2 regions of the Nonomuraea sp. NPDC005650 genome follow, and region 1 is predicted to be linked to the other one. Evidence: riboswitches for the same ligand, from Rfam matches in the RefSeq annotation. Region 1 holds a riboswitch; the other holds the start of a gene.
What was found. A riboswitch is a leader RNA that binds a small molecule or an ion and turns the genes downstream of it on or off. The one in region 1 is predicted to bind glycine.

Region 2: it holds a riboswitch for glycine, as region 1 does, so the genes downstream of both, gcvP (aminomethyl-transferring glycine dehydrogenase) here and gcvT (glycine cleavage system aminomethyltransferase GcvT) in region 1, are expected to answer to the same signal.

The regions. Positions count from the first base shown of each region.
Region 1 is NZ_JBEXCR010000020.1:31,877-39,611, reverse strand. Features, by position in the region: gene ABZS69_RS32130 (aldehyde dehydrogenase family protein) at 1-717, shown strand, start outside; gene ABZS69_RS32125 (3-oxoacyl-ACP reductase) at 724-1,488, shown strand; gene ABZS69_RS32120 (gamma-glutamyl-gamma-aminobutyrate hydrolase family protein) at 1,517-2,206, shown strand; gene ABZS69_RS32115 (hypothetical protein) at 2,221-3,036, opposite strand; glycine riboswitch at 3,143-3,240, shown strand; gene gcvT (glycine cleavage system aminomethyltransferase GcvT) at 3,373-4,458, shown strand; gene gcvH (glycine cleavage system protein GcvH) at 4,455-4,844, shown strand; gene ABZS69_RS32100 (L-serine ammonia-lyase) at 4,900-6,276, shown strand; gene ABZS69_RS32095 (hypothetical protein) at 6,289-6,837, opposite strand; gene ABZS69_RS32090 (DUF6286 domain-containing protein) at 6,837-7,436, opposite strand; gene ABZS69_RS32085 (amino acid deaminase/aldolase) at 7,573-7,735, shown strand, end outside.
Region 2 is NZ_JBEXCR010000008.1:68,136-75,870, forward strand. Features, by position in the region: gene ABZS69_RS15545 (MerR family transcriptional regulator) at 1-330, shown strand, start outside; gene ABZS69_RS15550 (bifunctional nuclease family protein) at 465-935, shown strand; gene ABZS69_RS15555 (MerR family transcriptional regulator) at 1,083-1,703, shown strand; glycine riboswitch at 1,824-1,923, shown strand; gene gcvP (aminomethyl-transferring glycine dehydrogenase) at 2,093-4,918, shown strand; gene ABZS69_RS15565 (tetratricopeptide repeat protein) at 5,098-5,895, shown strand; gene ABZS69_RS15570 (hypothetical protein) at 6,030-6,383, opposite strand; gene ABZS69_RS15575 (alpha/beta family hydrolase) at 6,466-7,056, shown strand; gene ABZS69_RS15580 (DUF5999 family protein) at 7,064-7,255, opposite strand; gene ABZS69_RS15585 (TetR/AcrR family transcriptional regulator C-terminal domain-containing protein) at 7,456-7,735, opposite strand, start outside.

The DNA of each region.
Region 1 (7,735 bases):
AAGGAGATCGCCGCCAAGGCGGCGCGGCAGGTCAAGCGGGTCACGCTGGAGCTGGGCGGCAAGTCCGCGAACATCGTCTTCGCCGACGCGGACCTCGACAAGGCCGCGAGGACGGCGCCGTACGCGGTCTTCGACAACTCGGGACAAGACTGCTGCGCCCGCTCCCGCCTCCTCGTCCAGGCCGAGGTGTACGACGAGTTCATGGAGCGCCTGGCGGCGGCCGTACGGGGCGTCAAGGTCGGCGACCCGCTCGACGAGGGCACCGAGATGGGCCCGCTGATCAGCGCCGAGCACCTCGACCGGGTGCGCGGCTTCGTCCAGGGCACCCCCTACCTGCAGGGGTCCTGCCCCGAGGGCAGGGGCTACTGGTTCCCGCCGACCGTGCTGACTCCTGAGCTCACCGACCCCGCCTTCACCGAGGAGATCTTCGGGCCGGTCGTGTCCGTGGTGCGCTTCGAGGACGAGGCGGAGGCCGTCCGCATCGCGAACGACACCCCGTACGGCCTGAGCGGCTCCATCTGGACCCGCGACGTCGGGCGGGCGCTCCGCGTGGCCAGGGCCGTCGAGTCGGGCGCCCTCTCGGTGAACTCGCACTCGTCGGTCCGCTACTGGACCCCCTTCGGCGGCTTCAAGCAGTCCGGTCTCGGCAGGGAGCTCGGCCCTGACGCCCTGGCGGCGTTCACCGAGACCAAGAACGTCTTCATCTCCTGGGAGTGACACAAAGTGCAGCGTTTGCAGGATCGGGTGGCCGTCATCACCGGCGCGGGCAGCGGCATCGGGCTGGCCACGGCCCGCAGGTTCGCCGAGGAGGGCGCGAAGGTCGTCTGCGTGGACGTCGACGAGGAGGCGGGCGTCAAGGCCGCGAACGAGGTCGGCGGCCTCTTCGTCAAGGCCGACGTCACCGACGAGGACGACGTCGCCAGGATGTTCCAGACCGCCTTCGACACCTACGGCAGCGTCGACATCGCGTTCAACAACGCCGGCATCTCGCCGCCCGAGGACGACTCGATCCTGGAGACCGGCATCGACGCCTGGCGCCGGGTCCAGGAGGTGAACCTGACCAGCGTCTACCTCTGCTGCAAGCACGCCATCCCGTACATGCGGCGCCAGGGCAAGGGCTCGATCATCAACACCGCGTCGTTCGTGGCCGTCATGGGGTCGGCGACCTCGCAGATCTCCTACACGGCGTCCAAGGGCGGCGTGCTGGCGATGTCGCGCGAGCTGGGCGTGCAGTTCGCCCGGGAGGGCATCAGGGTGAACGCGCTGTGCCCGGGGCCGGTGAACACGCCGCTGCTGCAGGAGCTGTTCGCCAAGGACCCCGAGCGGGCGCAGCGGCGGCTGGTGCACATCCCCGTGGGGCGCTTCGCCGAGGCCTCGGAGATCGCGGCGGCGGTGGCGTTCCTGGCCAGCGACGACGCGTCGTTCATCACGGGTAGCGAGTTCCTGGTGGACGGGGGCATCTCCGGCGCCTACGTCACGCCGCTGTAGCTCTGTTCTGGTTCTCGGGGGTCATATCGTGCAGCGTCCCGTCATCGGCATCACGTCGTACGTGGAGCCGGCGAAGTTCACGGTCTGGGACATGACCGTGGCGCTCCTGCCGTACATGTACGTGGAGCAGGTCGTCCGTGCCGGCGGGCAGCCGGTCGTGCTGCCGCCGGCCGGCGAGCCCGCGCAGGTCGTGGGCCGGCTGGACGGCCTGATCCTGGCCGGTGGCGGGGACGTCGACCCGGCCAGGTACGGGCAGGAGCCGGGGGACCAAACCGGCTATATCCGCAAATTTCGCGATGAGGCCGAGTTCGGGGTGATCGCGGCGGTCCTCGACGCCGGCCTGCCGTACCTCGGCATCTGCCGCGGCCTCCAGGTGCTCAACGTCGCCCTCGGAGGCAGCCTCCACCAGCACCTCCCCGACGTCGTGGGGCACACCGGCCACTCCCCCGCGCCCGGCCGGTTCGGCCCCATGCCCGTCACGCCGGTCCCCGGCAGCCGCCTGGCCAAGGCGCTGGGCACGGAGCCCGTGACCGTCCCCCACTACCACCACCAGGCCATCGACCGGCTCGCGCCCGGCCTCACGGTCACCGCCACCGCCGGCGACGGCACGATCGAGGCGGTCGAGCTCGACTCGGCCCCGTTCGCGGTGGCCGTGCAGTGGCACCCCGAGGCGGCCGAGGACGGCGCCCTCTTCGAGGCACTCGTCGCGGCCTGCTGATCAGCCGGAGCGCCTCACGCCACCGGTTGGAGCACGCTGTCCAGCGCCACGGCCCCGGCGCCGTGCCTGGCCTCGATGCCGCGGCGCTGCTCGTCGGTGGCCGCCCAGACCAGCACGTCCACCTGGTTGCGCAGCACGTTGGACGACGCCGAGACGAGACCGCCGCCCAGCTCGGCCTCGACCTCCCGCTGGATCTCCCGCAACTCGGTCTCGCTGCGCTCCGCGCCGCTGACGCACAGCGCGCCGCCCCACACCTCGCGGATCCAGGCCTCGCGGCCGGACAGGTCGCCGGTGAACTTCAGGTTGAGCACCAGCCGCAGCGGGTCGTTGGCCTCGGGCGACTCCGCGGGCTTGCCCTCCATGTAGCTCTGGTCGACCCAGGCGCCCGCGAACTCCTCGGCCGCGCCGGCCCGCGACATCGCCAGTTCCATCGCCTGCTGCGTGGCCTTGGCGGGATCGACGGGCCGCCAGCCGCCCTGCGGCGCCGGGCACGGGCTGGCGAAGTCCACCTGACGAGCGGGGGCCGCCGCGGACGCGCCGGGCGGCTCGGTGAGCGTCAGCCGGGCTCCGTCCCAGGTGCCCACGACGCGGTACTCGCCCCACTTCACGCCGCCATGCGACTCGTGATCCACCTTGTTCCAGTCCCAGCCGACGACGTCCGGACCGCCGCACTGCGGTGGCAGCGACTCCATGACCATCATGCACAGCTGCGGCCCGTGACCGCCGCCTTCGAGCACCGTCAGGCTGGCCTCGTACCGGGGTGGGGCCGCCGCCTCCGACGCGCCGCAGCCCGCCAGGGCCAGGGTGGTCAGCAGGCCGAGAGCCGCCATTCGCCGATTCATACCTCTTCGACGTCGGCGACCCCCGGAGTGGTTCATGAGTCCTCAGAACGCGACAACAACCCCATCGCGGCACTAGGCTGACGGACATCACCGGCGAAACCGTGCGGGAGAGCGCCCTGACAGCCGGTCAGGGTCCCTGAAGGAGCAAGCCCTCCCCGCAAACCTCTCAAGGCAAAGGACCGCACGGCCTTTGGTGACCTCTGGAAAGCAGGCCCACGAGGCCTCGCCGAAGGTGAAAGTCCGGCAAAACTCGGGCGAAGCTCTCAGGCATCGATGACAGAGGGGGAGGATGCTGGCATCCAATCCTGTCCAGAGGTGCGACAAATGTCCCGACCTACACCGCTACGAGACGTTCACGAGAGCCTCGGCGCCACGCTCACCGACTTCGCCGGGTGGCTCATGCCCCTCCGGTACGGGAGCGAGTCCGCGGAGCACAACGCCGTCCGCCGGGCGGCCGGGCTGTTCGACCTCTCCCACATGGGCGAAATCTTCCTGACCGGGCCACAGGCCGGGCAGGCGCTCGACTACGCGCTGGTCGGCCACCTGTCGGCGCTGGCGACCGGGCGGGCCAGATACACCATGATCGTCAACCAGCAGGGTGGCGTGCTCGACGACCTCATCGTCTACCGGCTGGACGACGACGAGTTCATGGTCGTGGCAAACGCGTCAAACTACGAAAAAGTCGCAAAAGAGCTGACAGAGCGGTCGAGGGCGTACGACGTGCTGGTCGAGGACCGGTCGGACCAGTACGCGCTGATCGCCGTACAGGGGCCCCGGGCCCAGGAGATCCTCACCACGCTCACCGACGCCGACCTCGACGGGCTCAAGTACTACGCGGGCCTGCCCGAGCTGGTCGACGGGCGGCAGGCGCTGATCGCCCGCACCGGCTACACCGGCGAGGACGGGTTCGAGCTGTTCGTCGCCAACCAGGACGCCGTCCCGCTCTGGCACGCGCTCATGGCGGCGGGCGAGCCGCACGGCCTCAAGCCAGCCGGCCTGTCCAGCCGCGACACCCTCAGGCTCGAGGCCGGCATGCCGCTCTACGGCAACGAACTGAGCGCCGAACTGACCCCGTTCGACGCGGGGCTGGGCAGAGTGGTGAAATTCGACAAGCCCGGCGACTTCGTCGGCAGGTCGGCGCTGGAGGCGGTCAAGGACGACGCGCCGCGGCGCCGGCTCGTCGGCCTGGTCACGCAGGGACGCCGGGTGCCGCGTCACGGCTACCCGGTCACCAAAGACGGCGCCGTCGTCGGCGAGGTCACCAGCGGTGCGCCCTCCCAGACCCTGGGCAAGCCCATCGCGATGGCCTACGTGGACACCGGCGTCGAGTCAGGCCTGGCCGTGGACATCCGGGGCAGCCATGAACCTATGGACTTGGTAGAGCTGCCCTTCTACAGGAGGAACAAGTGAGCAACATCCCTGACGACCTGAGCTACACCAAGGAGCACGAGTGGGTGGCCGGCCTCGACGACGGCCTCACCGTGACCATCGGCGTCACGGCCTTCGCCGCCGAGTCCCTTGGTGACGTCGTCTTCGTGCAGCTCCCCGACGTCGGGGCGAACGTCGAGCCGGGCGAATCCGTCGGCGAGGTGGAGTCGACCAAGTCGGTGAACGAGATCTACACCCCCGTCGGCGGCGAGATCGTCGAGGTGAACCAGGCCGTGGTCGACGACCCGAGCCTGGTCAACAGTGACCCGTATGGAGAGGGCTGGATGTTCCGGGTGCGCGTCGAGGGCGACGCCCGGGACGTGCTCTCCGCCGAGGAGTACACAGCGTTCACCTCAGGCGATTCCTGACCTGTTCGCCGGGGCCCTGCGTGGGGCCCCGGCCCCAGCCTGAAAGGCGCCATCAATGGCGATCAGCGTCTTCGACCTCTTCAAAATCGGCATCGGCCCGTCGAGCTCCCACACGGGAGGCCCGATGGCGGCCGCGCACAAGTTCGCCCGCGGGCTGCACGACGACGGCCTGCTCTCCCAGGTCGCGCGGGTCGAGGCCATCCTGTACGGCTCGCTCGGCCTGACCGGCAAGGGCCACGGCAGCGACAAAGCGGTCCTGCTCGGCCTGTCCGGCGAGAAGCCCGAGCTGGTCGACGTCGACTCCATCGACGGCCGCCTGGCCGAGATGCGCGAGTCGGGCACGGTCAAGCTGTACGGGACGCACGAGATCCCGTTCGTCGTGGGCGAGCACCTCGTCTTCGAGCGCAAGATCTCGCTGCCCGAGCACCCGAACGGCATGCGCTTCACCGCGTACGACGCCGGCGGCGAGAAGTTGCGGGAGAAGGTCTACTTCTCGGTCGGCGGCGGCTTCGTCGTGGACGAGAACGCCACCGGCGCCGATCGCATCAAGCCGGACGACACGATCCTGCCCTTCCCCTTCACCACGGGCGAGGAGTTGCTCAAGCACTGCTCGAACACGGGTCTGTCGATCTCCGCGCTGATGCTGGAGAACGAGAAGGCGTTCGGCCGCACCGAGGAGGAGATCCGCTCAGGCCTGCTGCGGCTGTGGACGGTCATGTCGGAGTGCGTGCGCCGGGGCATCGCCAAGGAGGGCGTCCTGCCCGGCGGCCTCAAGGTCAAGCGCCGCGCCAACCAGCTCCACCGCCGCCTGCAGTCGGAGTCGCCCGAGAAGGACCCGTTGCAGGCCATGGACTGGGTGGCGCTGTTCGCGCTGGCGGTCAACGAGGAGAACGCCGCCGGGGGCCGCATCGTCACCGCCCCCACCAACGGCGCCGCGGGCATCATCCCGGCCGTCCTGACCTACTACACCCGCTTCGTCCCGCACGCGGACGAGGAGGGCGTGGTCCGCTTCCTGTTGACGGCGGGCGCGATCGGCGTGCTGTTCAAGGAGAACGCCTCGATCTCGGGCGCCGAGGTGGGCTGCCAGGGCGAGGTCGGCTCCGCCTGCTCGATGGCCTCGGCCGGGCTCACGGAGGCCCTCGGGGGCACCCCCGAGCAGGTCGAGAACGCGGCCGAGATCGGCATCGAGCACAACCTGGGGCTGACCTGCGACCCGATCGGCGGCCTGGTCCAGATCCCGTGCATCGAGCGGAACGCGGTCGCCTCCAACAAGGCCATCACGGCCGCCCGGATCGCCCTGCGCGGCGACGGCCGCCACTTCGTGCCGCTGGATCGTGCCATCAAGACGATGCGGGACACCGGGCGGGACATGCTCGACAAGTACAAGGAGACCTCACGCGGCGGCCTGGCCGTCAACGTGATCGAGTGCTGACCTGGGGCCGGGTCAGCGGCGGACGTGCAGGCGGACGACGGTGCTCGCGTCGTCGTCGCTGATCTCGCGCCGGATCCTGCCGACGATGTCGTGGTCCAGTTTGCTCACCACCGCGCCCACGTCCGCGGTGGACGGGCACGTCAGGGTGACGTGCAGGCCGTTCTCGGCGACCCGCACCGCCGAGCGGCCCAGCCCTTCCACACCCTTCAGCCCGACGAAGAGCATCGCGGTGCCCGTGCCGTTGTGGGCGCCGCGGCGGCCCCAGCCGAGGCTGAGCAGGAGCCAGCGCAGCGAGACCAGCGTCAGGAGCAGGAAGCTCAGCGCCAGCACCCACAGGGGCCAGGGCTCGTCGGCGAGCACCCGGCGGGTCGGGGCCGGGAGGATCCTGGTGGCGGCGGGCAGGTCGAAGAAGCGGCCGTGACCGCGGAGCCAGGCGTACGCGCCCAGGCCCAGCAGCGTGCCGCCCACGATGGCCAGCCCGACACGGTTGCCCGCGTACTGCCGTATCGAGGCCCCCTTGGCCCGGGAGGGCGCCCGCTGCGCCTCGGTGCGTTCGGGCATCAGGCTCCCTTTCTGCGCAGCCGGACCACGACCTCGCCCGTGCCCAGCGTGCCCACGCCGGCCAGGCGGTCCCCCACCGCCACGCCGACCTGCCTGAGCATCGTGCCGGAGCTCTCCGTCCCCGTCCTGACCGTGACCTCGATGGTCCTCCTGCGCAGCCGTACCCGGGCCCGGTCCACCCCCGACACCTTCTGGGCGGCCGCGCGGAGCGTGCGGCGCAGGCCCGAGCGGGTGATGCCGATGACGATCCGCGGGTCGGACGTCTCCACCGGCACCAGCCTCGACTGGCCGGGCACGATCGCCAGCAGCAGCATCGCCGTGCCCGCGCCGACCGCGGCCACGGCGGCGGTGGACGTCTCGGGCCAGGTGGTCTTGCCCGCGAGCTCGACCAGATCGTTGACCGGGACCCAGCCGAGCGGGTGGCCGAGCAGCCCCGACACGATCTCGGCCGCCGTCGCCCCCAGCCCGGTGGCCAGCGTGAGCGCGACGAGGGCTCCAGGGAGGGTACGCGCCGGCCTGAGCGCCCTGCTCGCCCGGCGCAGCCCGGTGTGCCGCGCGGGGACGGCGGCACCGGGGACTATCTGCTGAAGCGTGGTCATCACAACGACACACGTACACGGATCCCGCATGGCCGGAACCGCGCCCCCGCCGCCGTTTGCCCGAACATTACGGGGGCGGGCAACAAGGTGAACAACACTCATATTCATTTGCCGGATATGCCGTTACGCTGCACATATGGACGACCGCCAGCGCTACGACCGCGCCACAGCGGTCCTGGAGCCGCCGTTCGCCATCCTGGACCTGGCGGCCATGCGGGCCAACGCGGCAGACCTCGTACGGCGGGCGGCGGGCAAGCCGATCCGGGTGGCCAGCAAGTCGGTCCGCTGCCGTTCCGTGC
Region 2 (7,735 bases), on a different contig from region 1:
GGGATCGACGACGAGACGCTCAGCGAGCTGGAGGACTACGGCCTGCTCGCCCCGGTGGCCAGGCGCTACGACGAAGAGGCGCTCAATGTGGCCCGCAGCGTCGGCGCGCTGGCCCAGTTCGGCCTGCGCGCCCGCCACCTGCGCGCGGTCAAGGCCGCGGCCGAGCGCGAGTGCGGGCTCGTCGAGCAGGCCGTCGCTCCGATACTCAAACGACGGGCCCCCGGCGCCATCGGGGAGGCCGACGAGGTCGCCAGGGAGCTTTCCACGCTCCTGCTCGACCTGCACGCATCCCTTGTGCGGTCGGGGATCCGGTCCGTGCTGGGGCGTTGAGACGCTGGCGAGCTGGGAGGCGGAGGCGCATTCCACGCCCGCCGGGTGTTACGTTGAATTGCAGTAGCCAGTCAGCAGAAGCGACCAGCAAATAGAGCTGTGCCGGGTGACCGGTCAGGAATACGGAGCAGCCCGTGTTGCAGATGGAGGTCGTGGGCGTTCGAGTTGAAATGCCCACAAATCAGCCGATCGTCTTGCTCAAGGAGGCACACGGGGAGCGGTTCCTTCCTATCTGGATTGGCATGACCGAGGCGACGGCCATCGCCCTGGCCCAGGCGGAGGAGCCACCACCGCGGCCGCTCACGCACGACCTCTTCCGGGACGTGCTGAGCGCTCTGGGCGTCGGCCTGAGAGCGGTCAACATCGTCGCCCTGCGTGACGGCATCTTCTTCGCCGACCTGGTGTTCTCCAACGGCGTGGAGGTGAGCGCGCGGCCGTCCGACTCGATCGCGCTCGCCCTGCGCACCGGAGCGCGCATCTTCGCCAGCGAGGAGGTCGTCCAGGAGGCCGGGGTGATCATCCCGGACGACCAGGAAGACGAGGTGGAGAAGTTCAGGGAGTTCCTTGACACGATCACTCCCGAAGACTTCGGCAGGGCGGGGTAGGTATTTCGGTGCATTTACGCTTCACGACGCGCCGAGCCGGATCGTTGACTGGGCATGGTCACGGTCCTACGGTGCAAGTGAAACCCGTGGTCGCCCTTTACGAACCCCCAGATCAGGCCACGGGATGAGAGAAAGCCGGAGGTCCGCGTGGCGGTCAGCAGCGGCGAGGGAAAGACGGCCGGCCAGGAAGATCCGGTTCGGCGCGAGAGCGCGCGGCAGCGTGCCGGGGAGCAGGGCCTGCTCTTCGACGAACAGCCGGCGTCGCTGCCGGCGGACATCGGATACCGCGGGCCGACGGCCTGCTCGGCGGCCGGCATCACCTACAGGCAGCTCGACTACTGGGCGCGCACGGGTCTCGTGGAGCCCACGATAAGAGCGGCGCAGGGCTCGGGCTCCCAGCGGCTCTACAGCTTCCGCGACATCCTGGTGCTCAAGGTCGTCAAGCGGCTCCTCGACACAGGGGTGTCGCTCCAGCAGATCCGCACGGCCGTGCAGCATCTGCGTGACCGCGGGGTCGCCGACCTCGCGCAGATCACGCTCATGAGCGACGGCGTCAGCGTCTACGAGTGCACCTCGGCCGACGAGGTGATAGACCTGCTCCAGGGCGGTCAGGGCGTGTTCGGCATCGCGCTCGGCCGGGTCTGGCGAGAGGTCGAGGGCTCCCTCGCGGAGCTGCCGGGGGAACGAGCGGCGGTCGAGGACACCGTCCCGGCCGACCATCCCGCTGACGAACTGGCCCGCCGCCGCCGCGCGCGGGGCCTCAGCTAGCGTAAAACCCCTTCTGCCATGGGCCGCGGGATGCGGCCCATCGGGCACTCCGTGCATAACGCGCCAACGGGGAAATTCTGGCGTAACGCGGATGGTTGTAACCTAGGACAGCAAGGCTGACGACCCCGTGCGGGAGAGTCCTTGAGGCCCACGGGTCTCGGGGCGCCGAAGGAGCAACCCTCCCCGGAATCTCTCAGGCACCCTGTACCGCTCGGGTGAGGCAACTCTGGAAAGCAGGCGCACCTGCCAGGCGCGCCTCACCGACGGTGCAAGCCCCAGTCCAGGGGTGAAGCTCTCAGGTCGCGGCGTCGCCGCGCTGACAGAGGGGGAGATCCGGCACTCGCCCGCGCCACGGCGCCGGTCTCCAAAAGCCTCGGGAGGCACTGTCCATGACCGACCTGTCAGCCCCGCCGTTCTCGTCCCGGCACATCGGCCCGTCTGAGTCCGAGCAGCAGCGCATGCTCGAGGCCGTGGGCTTCGAGTCCGTGGCGGATCTGGTGGCCGTGGCCGTCCCCGAGGCCATCAGGGCCAAGGACCGGCTCAATCTGCCCGCCGCCGTCGGCGAGGCCGAGGCCATCGCCGAGCTGCGCGCCCTGGCCGGGCGCAACCGCGTGCTCACCTCCATGATCGGCCTGGGCTACCACGACACGATCACGCCCGCCGTCATCCGCCGCAGCCTGCTGGAGAACCCGGGCTGGTACACCGCCTACACCCCGTACCAGCCGGAGATCTCGCAGGGGCGCCTGGAGGCGCTGCTGAACTTCCAGACCGTCGTCTCCGACCTGACGGGCCTGCCCGTCGCGGGCGCCTCCCTCCTCGACGAGGCCACGGCCGCCGCCGAGGCGATGACCCTGGCCCGCCGCGCGGGCAAGTCCAAGAGCAGCGTGTTCGTGGTGGACGCCGACGCGCTGCCGCAGACCAAGGCCGTGCTCGCCACCAGGGCCGAGCCCCTGGGCATCACGCTGGTGGAGCACTCCCTCGACGGCGAGCTGCCCGAGTGCTTCGGCGTGCTCGTCCAGTACCCGGGCGCGTCCGGGCGGCTGCGCGACTTCCGCGCCGTGGCCGCCGCCGCGCACGAGGCGGGCGCGCTCGTGGTGGCCGCCGCCGACCTGCTGGCCCTCACCCTCGTGGCCGCGCCCGGCGAGCTGGGCGCCGACATCGCGATCGGGTCCTCGCAGCGGTTCGGGGTGCCGTTCGGGTTCGGCGGGCCGCACGCCGCCTACATGTCCGTACGCGAGGGCCTGCAGCGCCAGATCCCGGGACGCCTGGTCGGCGTGTCGGTGGACGCCGACGGCGACCCCGCCTACCGGCTGGCCCTGCAGACCCGCGAGCAGCACATCCGCCGCGAGAAGGCCACCAGCAACATCTGCACCGCGCAGGTCCTGCTCGCCGTCATCGCGAGCATGTACGCCGTCTACCACGGCCCCGAGGGCCTGCGCCGGATCGCCCACCGGGTGCACCGGCACGCCGTCGCCCTGGCCGACGGGCTGCGCGAGGCGGGCCTGGAGGTCGTGCACGGCGACTTCTTCGACACCGTGCTCGTCCGCGTGCCGGGCCGGGCCGCCGAGGTGGTCGCCGCCGCCGTCGAGCGGGGCGTGAACCTCTGGCGGGCCGACGACGACCACGTGTCGATCTCCTGCGACGAGAAGACCGGCGCCGCCGAGGTCGCCAAGGTGTGGGCCGCCTTCGGCGTCGACCGCACCGACGTGACCCTGGAGGCGGACGCGCTGCCCGCCTCGCTGGAGCGCGAGTCCGGCTACCTCACCCACCCGGTCTTCCACAGCCACCGCTCCGAGACCGCCATGCTGCGCTACCTGCGCAAGCTGCAGGACAAGGACATCGCGCTCGACCGCTCCATGATCCCGCTCGGCTCCTGCACGATGAAGCTGAACGCGACCACCGAGATGGAGCCGATCACCTGGCCCGAGTTCGCGGCGATCCACCCGTACGCGCCCGAGGACCAGGCCGCGGGCTACCGCGAGCTGATCGGCACGCTGGAGGGCTGGCTGGCCGAGGTGACCGGCTACGACAGCGTCTCCATCCAGCCCAACGCCGGCTCGCAGGGCGAGTTCGCCGGGCTGCTGGCCATCCGCGCCTACCACCGCGCGGGCGGACACGGCGAGCGCGACGTCTGTCTCATCCCCTCCTCCGCCCACGGCACCAACGCCGCCAGCGCGGTCATGGCGGGCATGCGGGTCGTGGTCGTGGCCTGCGACGACGACGGCAACGTGGACCTGGCCGACCTCGACGCCAAGATCGACAAGCACCGCGACGCGCTGGCCGCGATCATGGTGACCTACCCCTCGACGCACGGCGTGTACGAGGAGACGATCACCGAGGTGTGCGCCAAGGTGCACGACGCCGGCGGCCAGGTCTACGTGGACGGCGCCAACCTCAACGCGCTGGTCGGGCTGGCCAAGCCGGGTGAGTTCGGGGCCGATGTGTCCCACCTCAACCTGCACAAGACGTTCTGCATCCCGCACGGGGGCGGCGGCCCGGGGGTCGGCCCGGTCGCGGTGCGCGGCCACCTGTCCGCGTTCCTGCCCGGCCACCCGCTGCACGACGGCACGCCGGTCGGGCCCGTCTCGGCGGCCCCGTACGGCTCGGCCGGGATCCTGCCGATCTCGTGGGCGTACATCAGGATGATGGGCTCCGAGGGGCTCACGGCGGCCACCGAGCAGGCCATCCTGTCGGCGAACTACCTGGCCAGGCGGATCGCCCCGCACTTCCCCGTGCTCTACACCGGGCGCGGCGGGCTGGTGGCCCACGAGTGCATCGTCGACCTGCGGCAGATCACCAAGGAGACCGGGGTCACCGTGGACGACGTGGCCAAGCGGCTCATCGACTACGGCTTCCACGCGCCGACCATGTCGTTCCCCGTGGCGGGCACGCTGATGATCGAGCCGACCGAGAGCGAGGACCTCGGGGAGCTCGACCGGTTCGTGGACGCGCTGATCGCCATCCGCGGCGAGATCGACAAGGTGGCGTCGGGGGCCTACGACCGGGTGGACAACCCGCTGCGCAACGCCCCCCACACGGCCGAGTCGGTCAGCGCCGACGAGTGGACCCACCCGTACCCGCGCAGCGAGGCCGCCTATCCGCTGTCGTCGCTGCGGGACGGCAAGTACTGGGTGCCGGTGCGCCGGATCGACCAGGCGTACGGGGACCGGAACCTGGTCTGCTCCTGCCCGCCGCTGGAGGCCTACGAGGACTGAGGGCCTGGCGGCATGGGTCCTCGTCGCTGCGCGTACGAGGACCAGGGGCTCACCGGGCGGGTGTGGAACCCCCGCGCCCGCCCAGGGTCCGAAGCCGGCCATTCCTTCCGCGTCAACTGAGCAGACATGATCGCCGGAAATGGTTAGGCTCGGTGCGACCGTCGCCAGAAGGAGCTCTCTTGACGTCCTCAGAGCTGGAGACCGCGCCCCTAGATGCCGCCCGCCGCCTGGCCGAACGCGGTGATCTCGACGGCGCCGCCGCCATCCTCGCCGAGCTGGTCGCCGACCCTCGCGATCCCGACCGGGCCCAGGCCGCGGTGGGGCTCGCCGTGGTGCTGGAGGAGCGCGGCGACGTGGAGGCCGCCAGGAAGGCCGCCAGGACCGCGCTGGCCACCGGACACCCCGAGTACGCCGCCCAGGCCGCCTGCCACCTGGCGCAGGGCTTCGAGCGGGAGGGGCGCGCCGAGCAGGCCAGGGCCGCCTGGCAGGCCGTCCTGGGGGTCGGCACGGCGGCCTACGTGCCGCTGGCCCATCTCGCGCTGGCCCGGCTGGCCATGGGCGCCGGCGACCTGGACGAGACCGAGAAGGAGCTGCGGGCCGCCATGGAGAGCGGCGACCCGGGCGTCGGCGCGCACGCGGCCCAGCAACTGGCCGACCTGCTGCTGGAGCACGGGGAGCCAGGGGCGGCGGCCGACGTGCTCCTGGACGCGCTGGAGGTGGCCCCGGACGAGGAGGTGGCGGGGCTGCGGGTCCAGCTCGGGATCGCGCATCTGGAGCTGGCCTGCGCGGAGTTCGCCGAGAGCGTCGAGTACGGGGTGGACCCGCAGACCAGCGCCCTGGCCATCGAGCTCCTGGCCAGGACGCTGCCGCTGCGCGGGCGCGCCGACGACGCGGGGCGGGTGTGGTCGTACGGGCTGGAGCACGAGAACGAGACCCTCGCCGCCGAGGTCCGCCTGCGCTATCACCGCGACGCCTGAGACCCCGCGACACTTGAAACCCCGCGCCACCTGAAACACGACGCCGGAAACGCCGCGGCCCGGGAACGGGCAGCGGAAGGGGGCGGGGGCGCTCCCGTGGCCTCCGCCGGGTGCCTGCCGATCGCTCGCAGGGGTCAGTAGTTGCGGCGCATGATGGCCGCGGCCGAGGCCACGTTGATGACCACGATCGCGATCCACGTGATCGTCAGCCCCACCAGCCCCGCGTTGCCGGCCGCGATGGCCGTCAAGGGGATGCCGATGCCCATCGAGCCCAGCGCGATCGGGATCATCGCCGCGCCGGGAGTGCTCTTCTGGCGGTGCGGCGTGGCGCCGTGGTGGTCCAGCTCGGCGCGTACGCGAGCGGAGATCGTGGCGTCGAGCCGTTCCACGAACGACTCGACGAGCGCGGCTTCGTACTCGGGACCGAGGTCCCGGCGGGCGTCCAGGGTGGCCTGGAGATCATCCCGGATAGGGCGCTTATCTGGCATGACAGTAATCATCCATCGCTGGCGCCACGCCGTCATCCAACCTGAGGGCTAGGGCGCGATCCTCCCCAGGTACGGTGCTGGCATGGAGGTCATGACCCCGCGGGGGCCCGCGCTCGTCCAGGTGGACGAGGTCGCGGACCCGCGCCTGCTGCTGGTGCTCACCCACGGTTCTGCCGGGGGAGTGGAGGCTCCCGACCTGCTGGCCGTACGGGAGGCCGCGCTCGAGGCCGGGGCCGTCGTGGCCAGGGTGACGCAGGCGTTCAGGGTGGCGGGGGCGCGGGCGCCGGGTTCGGCGGTCAAACAGGACGAGGCGTGGGAGATCGTCCTCAAGGAGGTGCGCACGCTCTGGCCTGGGCTGCCTCTGGTGCAGGGTGGCCGGAGCAACGGGGCGCGGGTCGCCTGCCGTACGGCCGGGGCGGTCGGTGCGGCGGCCGTGGTGGCGCTGGCCTTTCCGCTGCACCCGCCGGGGAAGCCGGAACGCTCCAGGGCCGACGAGCTACGCGGCGCCGGGGTTGACGTGCTGGTGGTCAACGGGGACCGGGATCCGTTCGGCGTGCCGGACGCCGCTGACGCGGCACGCCTGGTGGTGCTGCCGGGAGAGGGACACGACCTCAAGAAGGACCCCGCCCGAGTGGGCGAGGTCGTGGCGGAGTGGATAGTCCACTACGCCTAGTCCTAGCTCATGCCGCGCCGACCACGGGCCGGTGGGGCGCGATGGAGGCGCCGCTGGGCAGGAGCTCCCCGGTGTCCTCGAACAGGACGACACCGTTGCAGAGCAGGCTCCACCCCTGCTCGGGGTGGCAGGCGAGAGTGCGTGCCTTCTCGCGGTCGGGCGCCTCGGCATCCGGACAGGCCGGGTCGTGCGGGCACATCGGCGTGCCTCCGATATCTCGTGGGATGCTCCCGTTTGGAGGGTCGGGAGCCGGCTCGGGTTGTTGTCGTGGCAAGTGTGCGACAGAAGTCACACTCCCGGACATAGTCCATCAGGACTGTTACAGGAGAGATCCCCGTTCGTGTGACCTTCGACACAGCGTGCCGTATGCAGGATAACGGGCCAAGCGTGACACGCGCACTACGTTTGCAATCCCTTGAGCAGAGCGTCGAGCCCGCGCTCGAAATCGATATCTGCTCTTTCGTCCCTCCTAACCCATTCGTCAACCTCAGGATCGGCCCAGCCCGACTGCTGCACCTCGACGGCCACGCTCCCGAAGACGAAGGCCCGCAGCGATCGCACGGCTTCCGCCGCGTCGCTCAGCCCGCCGTCGGCGAGCTGCTCCGTCTGCTCCCTGATGGCCAGGGACGTGGCGCCCTTGGGGGGCTTGGTCAGGGCCAGCGCGAGCACGCCCGGATGC